3 regions of the Pantoea sp. SGAir0180 genome follow, and region 1 is predicted to be linked to each of the others. Evidence: predicted binding sites of a transcription regulator. Region 1 holds the regulator's gene; each other region holds the start of a gene.
The links. The regulator PurR, encoded in region 1, represses purine synthesis genes. The targets are predictions, from matches to a motif close to CANGCAAACGTTTGCNTG.
Positions count from the first base shown of each region.

Region 2: the regulator PurR is predicted to act here: its motif matches at 2,210-2,227, upstream of C1N58_RS18830 (nucleobase:cation symporter-2 family protein).
Region 3: the regulator PurR is predicted to act here: its motif matches at 2,428-2,445, upstream of purT (formate-dependent phosphoribosylglycinamide formyltransferase).

Region 1 covers NZ_CP028071.1:1,908,973-1,913,911, reverse strand. The annotation lists gene cfa (cyclopropane fatty acyl phospholipid synthase) at 1-472, opposite strand, end outside; gene punC (purine nucleoside transporter PunC) at 757-1,959, opposite strand; gene punR (DNA-binding transcriptional activator PunR) at 2,068-2,973, shown strand; gene purR (HTH-type transcriptional repressor PurR) at 2,970-3,995, opposite strand; gene C1N58_RS08915 (cytochrome bd-I oxidase subunit CydH) at 4,278-4,367, shown strand; gene C1N58_RS08910 (C40 family peptidase) at 4,562-4,939, opposite strand, start outside.
Region 2 covers NZ_CP028071.1:4,023,442-4,028,380, forward strand. The annotation lists gene C1N58_RS18825 (AI-2E family transporter) at 1-542, opposite strand, end outside; gene C1N58_RS18830 (nucleobase:cation symporter-2 family protein) at 770-2,149, opposite strand; gene C1N58_RS18835 (hypothetical protein) at 2,265-2,504, shown strand; gene C1N58_RS18840 (CoA-acylating methylmalonate-semialdehyde dehydrogenase) at 2,809-4,314, shown strand; gene iolB (5-deoxy-glucuronate isomerase) at 4,396-4,939, shown strand, end outside.
Region 3 covers NZ_CP028071.1:1,376,332-1,381,270, forward strand. The annotation lists gene zwf (glucose-6-phosphate dehydrogenase) at 1-338, shown strand, start outside; gene C1N58_RS06430 (bifunctional 4-hydroxy-2-oxoglutarate aldolase/2-dehydro-3-deoxy-phosphogluconate aldolase) at 528-1,166, shown strand; gene purT (formate-dependent phosphoribosylglycinamide formyltransferase) at 1,204-2,382, opposite strand; gene C1N58_RS06440 (tellurite resistance TerB family protein) at 2,555-3,199, shown strand; gene C1N58_RS06445 (prolyl oligopeptidase family serine peptidase) at 3,317-4,939, shown strand, end outside.

The sequences.
Region 1 (4,939 bases):
TATCGAGTTTGGCTTCCTGCGCCGCCTCAAGCGTGGTGGCGTCTTTCCAGTACGCGCAGGAATACTGCATGTAAGGATCCAGCATCAGGCTGAAGAGATCGTTGCCTAAATCGTAGTGGGCTTTACCCACCTGCCAGGCCCGCTTTTTGGATTGCAGGTTCACCAGACGCGCCAGCGCAATACGCAGGATGTCCTGAATATGATGCGGCAGTTGCTCGTCGAGTTTATGCTTCAGCGCCCGATGAAAAAACATATCCAGCCGCTCGCATTCCCACCAGCCATCCATATAACTCTCGCCCAGGCCCAGCGATCCTTTCTGCAGAACCCGTTTGAAAAAATCGGGGTGTTTAACCTGAATATCCCAGGGCCGCGAACCGTTAATTTCAATATCGGCTTTTTGCAGTAACTCCTGAACGATGCGATACCAATGGTTACGTTCGATGCCTACTTCTTCTACACATGATGAACTCATAGCCACTCCATCACCAGAACCGTCAGAACCTGAGAAAAAGCAGGAGCTGTTTCTCAGGATTATGAGAAAAGTCACAGATGACGCCTTGCGCCAGACAACAAAAAGGGTACAGAGAAGAGAAAACGTCGGTATCCATGCAGCGTTGCTCACACAGATGCCGTCACAGCCTGAAGGCTGTGTGAAACATTTTTATTATGATGACAGTGCGAGTGGGTCTGGCAGAGGAGGCACACTGGCAGACCCTGATTCAGTCAGTGAAAACGGGTAACACGCAAATCGTTGCCTCAGTGATTATCCTGGCAGGGATGTGCAGATGAGGCAATATCAGTTTGTGCGCCGGCGCCGCGCTGTAGCTGATAGCCCATCCATGCCAGACCAATCGTCACCATCATAATTAGCGTGGTCGTAAACAGAGCCTGGATCAAGCCTGCGGACACCGCAAGGCTGGCGGCAAAACAGAGTCCGAGCTGAAGCGTGTTCTGGAATGCCGCCGCTTTCCCGGTGGCATTTGGGAAGGGCAGCAGCGCACTGGACACCACAATCGGATAAATCGCGCCATTTGCCAGCGCCATGCCGCAGAACGGCACCAGTAACGCCGTGAGTGACGGGCTTCCCGAAAGCGCGACGGCAAACAGCGCCCCGACACTCAGGCTATAGACGCCGAGCAGCCACGGCAGCAGCGTTGCGCCAGAAAACCGGTTGAGCAGCGCACGGCAGCCAAACCCGCCGATTAAAAAGGCGATGGTTTGGGGAATATAACTGAGCCCGATATCCGCAGGAGACAGACCAATATCAGCCAGGATAAACGGCGAACCCGTCAGCCATGCAAAAAAACTGGCTGAGCAGGCGGAATACATCAGTACGTTACCGCTGTAGGCACGTGCGCGCAGCAGCGTCAGAAACCCAGGCTGCGGAGCAGGGGAACGTTGCTTTTTTTGCGGCGAAGGCAGGCGCAGCGTGACCAGGATGAGCGCCACAGCAATTCCCGTCAGCACCGCAAAAATGGCGCGCCAGTGAAAATGGCCGATCAGCCAGGCGCCCAGTAACGGCGCCAGGGCGGGAGACAGCGCGACGAGCGGCATAATGGTAGCAAAGACTTTATTAGCCTGTGACTGAGGATAGCGATCGACGACCAGCGCCTGCCAGCTGACGGCCGCCGCGCACACGCCGATAGCCTGCACAAAACGCAGTACCAGCATCAGGATCACATTATCTACCCACAACATACCCGCACAGCCCAGAGCAAACAGGGCGAGGCCTGCCAGCAGCACCGGCTTACGCCCCAACCGATCAGATAAGGGGCCCCAGACCAGTTGACCACAGGCAAAACCGGCCAGAAACAGACTCATGCTGGCGCTGATCATCCCGGCTGACGTGCTAAAACTTTGCTGCATAGCGCCGAAGGCGGGCAGGTACATATCGGTTGCCAGAAAGCCCAGCATACTGAGCACGGCAAGATAGGGAATAAAGCCTTTTGAAGCGGACATCGGGTTCTCATCAGTTGCAGAATAAACGCGGGGCAGTGTAAAAGCTGTACTTCACGCTGTGAAACGGTAAAATTTGCCTGTTGCTGTTAAAAATTTTGAAGGCAAATTATGTGGTCTGAATATGCGCTGGAAGTGGTGGATGCGGTCGCACGCGGTGGCAGCTTTAGCGCGGCCGCCCAGGAACTGCACCGTGTGCCTTCTGCCATCAGCTATACCGTTCGCCAGCTGGAAACCTGGCTGGCTGTGCCGCTGTTTGAACGCCAGCACCGGGAGGTGATTCTCACGCCGGCGGGCGAGCATTTCGTGCGGGAAGGGCGCAGCGTTATCAAAAAAATGGATGCCACACGACGTCAGTGTCAACAGCTCGCCAACGGCTGGCGCGGTCAGATTGGTATTGCCGTCGACTGCATCGTCAAACCGCAGCGGACCCGGCAGTTTGTCAGGGATTTTTACCGTCATTTTCCCGACATGGAGTTGCACATCAGCTATGAGGTCTTTAACGGCGTCTGGGATGCGCTGGCAGACGGGCGAGTGGATGTGGCGATAGGTGCGACACAGGCGATTCCGGTGGGGGGGCGTTTCGCCTTTCGCGATATGGGCACCCTGAACTGGCGTTGCGTGGTGGCGCATCAGCATCCTCTGACGCAGGTTGCTACGCTGGATGATGAGGCGTTGCGCTACTGGCCTTCTCTGGTGCTGGAAGATACGTCACGCGCGTTACCGCGTCGTATGACCTGGGCGCTGGATAACCAACGCCGGCTGGTGGTCCCGGACTGGCAAACCGGTCTGGACTGCGTGCGCGCCGGCTTGTGTGTCGCGATGATACCCGGCCATTTAGCGCGGCCCTTACTGGACAGCGGCGAGATGGCAGAGCTGAACTTACCACAGGCGTTTCCGGAAAGTCCCTGCTGCGTCAGCTGGGCGGAAGATCGCGCATCACCGGCGCTGGGGTGGTTACTCCAGTACCTGGGCGATGCGCAAACGCTAAATCAGGAGTGGTTGAGCGAGGATTAACGGCGGTAATCGCGATAAGGACCATAGCCCACCGAGCGTCGCTCAATAAGCGTCGGGTGGACTTCAATCGTCTGCGACTCTTCCCGCTTACTGGTAATGCGATCTAACAACATCTCCAGCGCTTTCTCACCCAACTGGGCTTTAGGTTGATGCACCGTGGTCAGTGCCGGAGTGAAATAGCGCGCATTGCGCACATTGTCGTAACCAATGACGGAGATATCCTGCGGCACGCGCAGGCCCATTTCGTCGGCCGCGCAGATTGCGCCCATCGCCATGATGTCGCCCCCACAGAATACGGCGCTTGGGCGCTGCTTCTGTGACAGAATCTGCTGCATGGCCTGATAGCCAGATTCGGGTTCAAAGTCACCCTGCACAATCCATTCGGCACGTGGCTGAATACCCGCTTCTTCCAGCGCCTTAAGGAAACCGGCATGGCGACCGCCTCCCGTGTTACGCTCCATCTGGCCGGGAATGGCACCAATATCGCGATGACCACGCTCAATCAAATAACGTCCCGCCAGATAACCGCCCTGAAAAGCATTGTCCAGTACGGTATCGGTAAAGTCGGCACGGGATTCGCCCCAGTCCATCACCACCATCGGAATATTGCGGTTCGCTTCCAGCATTTGCAGCAGATCATCCGGATACTCTGAACACATCACCAGAAGCCCGTCAACGCGCTTTTGCGCCATCATCGACAGATAGGCGCGCTGTTTTTGCAGGTCATTATGTGCGTTGCCCAGAATCAGGGTATAGCCTTTATCGAAGCAGTGATTCTCAATGGCTTCGATAATTTCAGCAAAGTAGGGCGCTTCACTGGACGTGGCGAGCAGGCCCAGCGTTTTGGTGTGATTCACCTTCAGGCTACGCGCGACTGCGCTGGGAGAATAATGCAGTTCCCGAATCGCTTCCCACACCGCTTCGCAGGTATTTTCTGCGACAAAGCGCGTTTTATTGATGACGTGTGAGACGGTCGTGGTGGACACGCCCGCACGCTTCGCCACATCTTTAATTGTTGCCATGTAAATCGAACTCCCGGGCCTATCTAAATTATTGATAAGCATATTGTTAAACGTTTGCGTCAGCGGACGGTTATTTCTGCGAAAAACATCGCTTTTCTGTCCGGTATTGAGTCATCAGGGCAGGAAATAACGTCTGAAAAGGGCGCGGACGCAACCGATATTGCGCGCTGTTGCGCAACAAAGGGGGGATTCTAACAAGGCTGTGCGGATAAAACGAGATTTTTACCCACGCGTATGTGAAAATGCTATAACCTTACAAACGTCAGGGTTAAAGGAGAGGGGATGAGTACCGATTTAAAACTGTCATTAATGACGACGGCAGCCGCACTGTTAATGATCATCGCGTTTAGCTTCACCGCTATTCTGCACTAGCCGCATTCGTTTGCAGCGACGCTATACTGGCTGACTGCGCGTCCAGCCTTGCCGGTGATACGTCCTGTCTGTCAGACCGTATCACCGGCAAGTGCGGCATTTTCGCCCGGAACACCCCGCTGCACAATCGGGGCGATATGGGCAATAAAAAAGCCGGGAAGCTGCCTTTCCCGGCTTTTTTGTATGAAGGACGTTTAGCGAACGGTCTTTGGCGTCATAACGCGACGCGCACCAATATAATGGCGCTGCCAGTAATCTTCGCTCAACGCACTGATTTGAATATCTTTACCGGTACGCGGTGACTGAATGAATTTACCGTTGCCCAGGTAAACCCCGACATGATCTGCGGTTCCACGCCCGTTGATGCGGAAGAAAACCAGATCGCCTTTTTCAAGGGATTCGCGGTTGACCGGTGCTGCATCCCGCAGATGGTACATTTCGTTAGCGGTACGGGGGATCTTAAACTTCACGACGTCTTTGTAGGCGTACCATACGAGGCCACTGCAATCAAAACCCGTATGGGGCGATTTGCCTCCCCACTGATAACGCTTGCCAAGTTGCCCCATCAGTTT
Region 2 (4,939 bases), 2.1 Mb from region 1:
ATTTTGGGGTTCACAAACGAGTTGCGCATTTTGTAAGGCAGGTGGTGCACTTCAAACAGCATAAAGACGACGGTAAGGATCAACAGGACAGTATTGGTCATTGCGCCGGAAAAACCACTCAGCGCCACGCTGGCCAGATTCATCAATGTGTTGGGATCGAAGCGCTGAACCAGCGCATCGGTAGAGACATTCAGATGAATGCTGGCCGCCAGATGCTGAACGACCAGCATTTTCTTTTCCATGATGGTGCGCAGTTGAGGATAGAGATCGTAAAACTCACTTATGGAGCTGGCCAGTACGGCCCCCAGCAGCAAAATCACAACAAAAATGACCGTGATCACCAGCGTAATCGCCATCCCGCGCCGCAGTCCGCGCCGCATCAGTATCGTGACTAAGGGATTCAACACAATGGCAAAAAACGCCGCCAGGAGTAACGGCACCAGAATATCGGAAGCGGCTCTTATCCCGGCAAGGATAATCACTAACATCGCCAGTTTGATTAAGATATTTTGTCCAATTCTTTCCTGCTGCAACCCGTTCATTCGTTCTCTCTACGCATAAATAACTGATTGAAGTGTAGTTGAAGGAAAAATCAGAAGCGGATTCGTTGAGGAAAAGGGTAAGCGAGGCGAGACGGTGAGGGAAACAGGACGCGAAAGGGTGTTAAGCGTCCTGATGGCGCGGCGGACAATGGCGACTGTCACGGCGATATGCTGTCAACAGCGATGCCGCCGCAATGAAACGACGCAGGCGGCCGCCTGCCGCCGCCTTACACTGAGGGCGCAGATTCCTCTTTCGTGGCGTCCTGTGGCACCGGCTCCTGCCCGCCGGGAATCAGAATATTCAGCACGATGGCAACAATCCCGCCGCTGGTGGCGGCTGAACCAAACAGGTTCGCAAACAGGGGCGGCAGATGGGAAAGGGCAGCAGGCACGGACTCAATCCCTAAGCCGAAGCTGAAGGCCAGGCCGACAATCAGCATCTCTCTGCGCGTCAGCGCGGTCTGGCTGAGAATACGAATGCCGGCCGTTACCACGCAGCCAAACATCACCATGGTCGCGCCACCCAGGACGGGCGTGGGAATCTGACGCAACGCTTCGCTAAACGGCGGAAACAGAGCCAGTAAAATCAGCATCACACCGATATAGCGGCCAACAAAACGGCTTGCCACACCGGTCATCTGTATGACGCCGTTGTTTTGCGCAAAGGTGGTATTTGGAAAGGCACTCACCATGGCGGCAATCATACAACTCAGTCCGTCAGCCAGAATGCCGCCTTTCAGGCGCGCACTGAACGCTTTATCCGTAATCGACTTACCGGAGATCAGGTGGTTTGCGGTAAGATCGCCTACCGCCTCAATGATGCAGACCAGTGAAACCAGCACCACAGGCACAAAAAGGCTGCTGTTGAAGTGAAAGCCAAACGGAAACAGCGCGGGCAGGCGAAACAGGCTGTCCCCCAAACCATGCACCTGAAATTTGCCGCTCAGTGCCGCCGCGATGCAGCCGGTGAGAATGCCGACCACGATGGATGACAGACGCAGCCAGCGGTTCCCCGAACAGCTCAGCAGCACGATCACGCCAAGCGTCAACGCCCCCAGGGCGAGGTTGCTAAGGCTGGCAAAATCCTGTGCATTCTGACCGCCGCACCAGTTAATCACGCTGACCTTAATCAGGCTGATACCGATTAACGCAATCACGCTTCCCGTCACGACCGGCGTAAAGACCCGTTTTAAGGTATCAATAAAGCGGCTGACGATAACCGGAACCAGCGCGGCCACGGCGTTGACGCCAAACAGCATCGCCATAATGTCCTCAGGGCTGCCGCCCTGGGCTTTGACCCACAGGCCACCTGAAATGGCGACGCCGAGAAAAGCAAAGCTGGTGCCCTGCATGCATATCATGCCCGCGCCCACGCCCCACACGCGATTTGACTGCAGAAAGGTGCCGATGCCCGAAGCAAGGAGCGACATACTAATTAAATACGGAAGCCAGGCTTCCAGACCAAGCGCGGTGCCAATCAGCAAAGGCGGCGTGATAATCCCGACCAGACCTGCCAGTACATGCTGCGATGCGCTAAAAAAAGCCTGCACAGGCGGAATTCGCTGATCAAGGCCGTACAGTAAGCCACTGTTTTTTTCGTCAGACACGGTTATCTCATCTCAGTGCGGGGAAGTCACCGGATGTTGCATAAAGCAGGCCAGGTTTATCTGATAAACGTTTCACTGCTATCAATGCCTTTAAAATCATAGCGATAATGTTGTGATGAAGCGCGTCGCTCGCCCGGGAAAAGTGAAACACATGATTCCTGATGGGGCAGTGAAGAAATTATTGGTTCATAAAATGACGATTAACGCCCTTTTTTGCACTGCGTTAGTGCGTAGTGATGTTTTTTCACCAGACAACTGTCCTCATGGCCAGCAGCCATTTTTCTGGCCGACTCTCAGCAAAAAGAAAATGTATATTTCATATTTAAAATTGATGAAACATATCCGGGCTGCTTAATGCCGTCAGGCCGAAAACCTTTCATCCCGCAAAGGCGTTAAACCGCCCTGAAGCGACAATGTCATGGGACCCCGATTACACCGTCAGCGATGACGAGCCAGAATGGCCGCCGCGAAGACGTCAATCCTTTATGAAAAGAGAAATGCGATCTGTGCCGCTAAAAAGTAATTTTCCAAAAATATCTATTTGAAAAATTTATTCCATTGTAATAGTTTTCCAGCATGCTTTTGGCTTTTCCTGCCCAGCCAGCATGCCACTTCTGTGCTCTGCCCGCTGGAACCGTACATACCAAAGAGGCAACATCATGACTATCGTAGGAAACTTTATTGGCGGTCAAACCACATTCAGCGCCAGCAACGAAACCATTCCTGTGTTCGATCCGGCAACCGGCAAGGTTATCCGTGAGCTCACGCAAAGCAGCGCAGATGAAGTGGCTCAGGCGATTGATGTGGCACATGCGGCCTTTCCTGCCTGGTCAAAAACCTCCCCGCTGCGCCGCGCACGCATCATGTTCAATTTTAAAGCTCTGATGGAGCAGCACCGCGATGAACTGGCGGCGCTGATTGTGTCTGAGCATGGCAAAGTCTGGTCAGATGCGCTGGGTGAGCTGACGCGCGGTATCGAAGTCATCGAATTTGCCTGTGGTATTCCGCACCTGCTTAAAGGCGAGTATTCCCCGAATGTAGGCGGTGGCGTAGACAGTTACTCGCTGATGCAGCCGGTGGGCGTCGTGGCAGGGATTACGCCCTTCAACTTTCCGGCAATGGTGCCGTTGTGGATGTTCCCGATTGCGTTGGCCTGCGGTAACACCTTTATTCTCAAGCCGCCTGCGCTGGATCCGTCAGCGTCGGTGCGCATGGCCGAGCTGTTGAAGGAGGCGGGCCTGCCGGATGGCGTGTTTAATGTCGTGCACAGTTCCAATGACAATGCAGAACAGCTTTATAAAGATCCGCGTATTGCCGCCGTCAGCTTCGTTGGCTCATCCGGTGTGGCCGAGCATATTTACAAAACGGCCAGTGCGCACGGTAAGCGCGTTCAGGCTTTTGGCGCGGCAAAAAATCACGCCATCGTTATGCCAGACGCCGATTTGGACGCCACGGTAAACGCGATTATGGGCGGTGCGTTTGGCTCGGCGGGCGAGCGTTGCATGGCGCTGCCGGTTGTCGTTGCAGTGGGCAACGATACCGCCGATAAGCTCATTTCGCGCCTGACACCGCTGATCAACGCATTACGGGTTGGGCCGGGAATCCAGCAAGGCAGCGATGAAAATGAAATGGGGCCTGTGGTTTCTGCGGCACACCAGAAAAAGGTGCTGGGCTATATCGATCTGGGCGAGCAGGAAGGGGCGAAGCTGGTCGTTGATGGCCGCAACCACAAAGTCGCCGGTTTCGAAGAGGGCTACTACGTCGGCGGTACGCTGTTCGATAACGTTACCGCCGAGATGACCATCTGGCGTGAGGAAATTTTTGGTCCGGTGCTGAGCATTATGCGCGCGCCGGATTACGACAGTGCCCTGAAGCTGGTTAACAGCCACGAATTTGGTAACGGCAGCGCCATCTTTACCAGCAATGGCCATACCGCGCGGGAGTTTGTGCAGGATGTTGAGGCCGGAATGGTCGGCGTCAATGTGCCGGTGCCGGTGCCGATGGCCTTCCACAGTTTTGGGGGCTGGAAACGGTCAGTCTTTGGTGCGTTAAACGTGCACGGGCCAGACGGCGTGCGTTTTTACACCCGCATGAAAACCGCCACCGTGCGTTGGCCAGGCGGTCAGCAAACGGTGTCCGAATTCAGCATGCCAACGTTAGGCTAAATCACCTGCACCACTGACGCTGCGTTCGACACACAGGGGCGCGGGTTGTCAGGTGAAGGACCGCAAAACAGGAGGAGGCGAATGGCCTTACTTTCGAAGGTAAAACAGCCCGACAATAGCGGCTGCATTCAGCAGGTGACGCCAGCGCGCGCCGGTTGGCGTTATGTCGGTTTTTCATCCTATCTGCTGAAAAAAGGGCAAACGCTCGACCTGAAAAGTGGCGACAGCGAACTTTGCCTGGTGCTGGTCGCGGGGCTGGCTTCCGTCACCACGCGCCACGCACGTTTCCCGAATATCGGCAAACGTCTGTCACCGTTTGAGCGCACGCCGCCTTATTCTGTGTATGTTCCTCATGATGATGACGTCAGGGTACAGGCTGAAAGCGATCTTGAGCTGGCGGTCTGCCAGGCACCCGGGCAGGGCGGCAAGCTGCCCGCTCGCCTGATTGCGCCGGAGGATGTTGGCGTTGAACGGCGGGGCAAAGGGCAAAATCAGCGCCTGGTGCATAATATTCTGCCGGACTCTCAACCGGCAGAGAGCCTGCTGGTCGTGGAAGTGTATACCGATGAGGGCAATACCAGCTCTTACCCGAGCCACAAACACGATCAGGAAAACAGCGAACACG
Region 3 (4,939 bases), 530 kb from region 1:
AAGGGGTGGACATTGAGATCCTGAACAAGGTGCCGGGTCTGGATCACAAACACAAACTGCAGACGACCAAGCTGGATCTGAGCTACTCAGAAACCTTTAACCAGTCTCATCTGGCGGATGCGTACGAGCGTTTACTGCTGGAATCGATGCGCGGCATTCAGGCACTGTTCGTGCGCCGTGACGAGGTGGAAGCCGCCTGGACTTACGTTGACTCCATCATCAACGCCTGGGCCGCAGATGGTGATTCCTCCAAACCTTATCAGGCCGGCACCTGGGGACCGGTGGCGTCCGTCGCGATGATCACGCGAGACGGTCGTTCCTGGAATGAATTCGAATAATCCCTTCCCAGCCCGCATAATGCGGGCTTTTTTTTGCACCACCTCTCAAAAATGAACTACTGTTTTAAAAATTTTATTCGTTGATGGACGGTGAAACGGAGAATCCTGTATGGTAGTCGTGCTGTTAACCGGACTGGCGCTGTAAAGGCTTCGGCGCAGTGATCACAATGTTATTTACCAGGGGAAGTGATGAAAAACTGGAAAACGAGTGCAGAACAGATTCTGAAAACCGGACCGGTCGTGCCGGTAATCGTGGTTAACAAGCTGGAACATGCGGTTCCCATGGCTCAGGCGCTGGTCGCCGGCGGCGTCAGGGTGCTGGAAGTGACCTTACGCACGCCCGTGGCGATGGATGCCTTACGCGCCATTATCAAACAGGTGCCAGAGGCTATTGTCGGTGCGGGAACGGTGCTGAACACACAGCAGCTCCAGGAAGTGACGGAAGCGGGCGCACAGTTTGTAATCAGTCCCGGTATCACCGAGTCCTTACTCAAGGCCGCCGTTGAAGGGCCAGTTCCGCTTATTCCCGGCATCAGCACGGTGTCAGAATTAATGACCGGCATGGATTACGGTCTGCGAGAGTTTAAATTTTTCCCGGCCGAAGCCAACGGCGGGGTAAAAGCGCTACAGGCCATCGGTGGGCCTTTCCCTCAGGTGCGTTTCTGTCCGACGGGCGGTATCTCACCAGCGAATTACCGTGATTATCTGGCGCTGAAAAGCGTACTTTGTATCGGCGGCTCCTGGCTGGTGCCGAACGAGGCGCTGGAAGCAGGGGACTGGCAGCGTATTACGCAGCTGGCCAGCGAGGCCGTCGCGGGGGCCCGCTAACGGGCAGACGGTGAGCCCGCAGGCTCACCGCACTCACTTAACCCTGAACGCTGACGGCAGCCGCACTGGCTACCGCGCGCGCAACAGCCTCTTCCGTTGTCTCGGCGCAGGCCAGAGCAACACCTAAACGACGATGACCTTCAATTTCGGGCTTGCCAAACAGGCGCAACTGCAAACCCGCCCCCAGTGCTGCTTCTACATTCGCAAAGCGGACATTCTGGCTGGTTAACTGTGGCAGAATAACGGCTGAAGCAGAAGGGCCGTACTGGCGAATGGCCCCTACAGGCAGCCCCAGGAACGCGCGGACATGCAGGGCGAATTCTGACAGATCCTGCGAGATCAGCGTCACCATGCCGGTGTCGTGCGGACGCGGAGAGACTTCACTGAATACCACTTCGTCGCCGCATACAAACAGCTCCACACCAAATAATCCATAGCCACCCAGTGCGTTGACCACGGTTTCCGCGATATGCTGGGCACGCTGTAGCGCCAGGTCGCTCATCTGCTGCGGCTGCCATGACTCACGGTAATCGCCGTCTTCCTGGCGATGACCGATAGGGGCGCAGAAATGAATGCCGTCAACGGCCCTGATGGTCAGCAGGGTGATTTCAAAATCAAACTTCACCACGCCTTCAACGATAACGCGTCCCGCCCCGGCGCGACCGCCTTGTTGCGCATAATCCCAGGCCTTATCCAGCTGGCTGGCATCGCGAATAAAACTCTGGCCTTTGCCGGATGAACTCATAACGGGTTTGACGATGCAGGGAAAACCAATCCCGGCGGCGGCAGCGACAAAATTTTCTTTGCTGTCGGCAAAGCGGTAGGTTGAAGTGGGCAGTGCCAGCTCCTCTGCGGCCAGACGACGAATGCCTTCGCGGTTCATGGTGAGGCGGGCAGCGCGGGCAGTGGGCACGACGCGCTGACCTTGCTGCTCCAGCTCCAGCAGTTTCTCTGTTGCGATGGCTTCAATCTCAGGCACCACGAAGTCTGGTTTCTCCTGGGCAATAACGGCGGCCAGTGCGTCGCCGTCCAGCATATTTATCACATGGATACGGTGCGCTACATGCATCGCAGGCGCATTGGCGTAGCGGTCAACCGCAATCACTTCCACACCCAGACGCTGACATTCCAGCGCGACTTCTTTGCCCAGTTCTCCTGAGCCTAACAGCATGACGCGCGTGGCAGCAGGGCGTAGCGCAGTTCCGAGAGTCGTCATCATTTCACCTAAGCAGTCAACCAGTCAAAATTCGCGCGCAGTATAAACGAAAACGTTTGCTTTCTCACCTCTTGCGCACATTTCATCTCGTTTGCGCTACTTTTCCTGCTCTGACGTTTCCTGACATCTTTTTGGTAATGATGATGTTTCTGGATGGTAAGGGGAGTAAATAATGAATAACTGGCTGCAACAGATTCAATCAGTACTGGCAAAAAAGAGCGGTGACGGCAAATCCGGCGGCGGGCTGAGTGAGATGCTGGCCCCCGGTGCGCTGGGTGGCCTGGCGGGATTGCTGGTGGCCAGTAAATCATCACGCAAGCTGTTAACTAAATATGGCGGCAAAGCCTTAATCATCGGCGGCGGGGCAGCAGCGGGCGCGGTGTTGTGGAACAAATACAAACAGCGGGTGCGTGAAACCCATCAGGACGAACCGGGTTTTGGTGAGTTACAGACGCCGGTTGATCAGCGCGCAGAACGACTGGTCACGGCCTTAGTGTTTGCCGCCAAAAGCGACGGGCATATTGATGACCGTGAACGTGCGGCGATTGAGCAGAACATTCATCAGGCAGGCTATGGTCAGGATGCGGAGAAACTGATCCAGCAGGCCATGCAGCGGCCGCTGGACCCCGAATGGCTGGCGGCGGATGTTAAAAATGAAGAAGAAGCACTGGAACTCTATTTTCTCAGCTGTGCCGCCATTGATGTTGATCATTTTATGGAGCGCAGCTACCTGTCGGCACTGGGCGACGCGCTAAAAATTCCGCAGGATGTCCGAAAAGGTATCCAGCAGGATATTGATCAGCAGAAGGCCAGTTAACTCATGTCCGGGCCCGTAACAGGGCCCTGAACACGCTCATACTCACTATCCCTGACTTGGCATCTGAAGACATTAGTGCCACCCTTAATGTTGATGATGTTCAGCAGGATGGATGATATGAAAGCACCTGACGCGAAAAAAATACCTTACGAGATGTCGCTGCATGGCGAGACGCGGGTCGATAACTACTACTGGTTGCGCGATGACAAACGCGAAAACAGCGATGTGCTGGACTACCTGCGTGCTGAGAACAACTATGGTCAGAAAATCATGGCGTCACAGGAGCCATTACAAAACCGTATTCTCCACGAGATCATTGACCGACTGCCGCCTCAGGACCATTCCGTTCCCTACGTAAAAAATGGCTACCGCTACCAAAGCCGTTATGAAAGTGGTAATGAATATGCCGCCTATTACCGGCAGCCTGCCAGTTATCAGGAAACTGATGAATGGACGTTGCTGCTGGATGCCAATCAGCGGGCTTCACACAGTGATTTTTATACCATGGGCGCGCTGCATATCAGCCCGGACAATCAGGTCATGGCCCTGGCAGAAGATTTCCTTTCCCGCCGCCAGTACGGCATTCGCTTTCGCAATCTGGAAAACGGGAGCTGGTATCCTGAGGTGCTGAATGATGCCTCTTCCAGCTTTGCCTGGGCGAATGATTCACGCACGCTCTACTATGTGCGCAAGCATCCGCAAACGTTGCTGTCTTACCAGCTCTGGCGGCATGAACTGGGCACGCCACAAAGCGATGACCAGCTGGTTTATGAAGAAAAGGATGATACCTTTCACCTCAGCATTCATAAAACCACCTCAAAACAGTTCATCCTGATCGTACTGGACAGTACCAATACCAGTGAAATTCAGCTGCTGGACGCCGATTTGCCGGACGCCCTCCCACAGGTCTTTCTGCCACGGCGACGCGATCACGACTACAGCCTCGACCACTATGACTTTACGTTTTTTATACGCTCAAACCGTGAAGGCAAAAACTTTGGCCTGTACCGCACGCGTTACCTCGACGAATCGCGTTGGGAAACCGTGATCCCCGCGCGTGACCATGTGGTGATGGAAGACTTTCAGCTCTTCCGTGACTGGCTGGTTGTCGAGGAACGCCAGCGCGGCCTTACCAGCCTGCGGCAAATGAACTGGCACACGGGCGAAACCAGCGGTATCGCATTTGACGATCCTACGTACGTAACCTGGCTGGCTTACAACCCCACGCCACGCACCAGTAAACTGCGCTATGGCTACTCCTCCATGACCACGCCTGCCACGCTGTTCGAACTGGATATGGACACGGGTGAACGCCGTATTTTAAAGCAGAGCAGCGTCAAAGACTTCAATCCGGATGAGTACAAAAGCGAACATCACTGGATTACCGTGACTGACGGCACCGAAGTGCCGGTCTCGCTGGTCTATAACCGCAAGTACTATCAGAAGGGACAGAACCCGATGCTGGTTTACGGTTATGGTGCCTATGGCAGCAGCATGGATGCGGACTTTAGCGTCAGCCGGCTGAGTTTGCTGGATCGCGGTTTTGTCTATGCACTTGTGCATGTGCGTGGCGGCGGTGAGCTGGGGCAACAATGGTATGACGGCGGTCGCCTGCTTAACAAGATGAACAGTTTTACCGATTTTATTGACGTAACCCATGAACTGGTGGCAAGGGGGTTCGGGCACCCGGACCGGCTTTATGCCATGGGCGGCAGTGCGGGCGGACTGCTGATGGGGGCG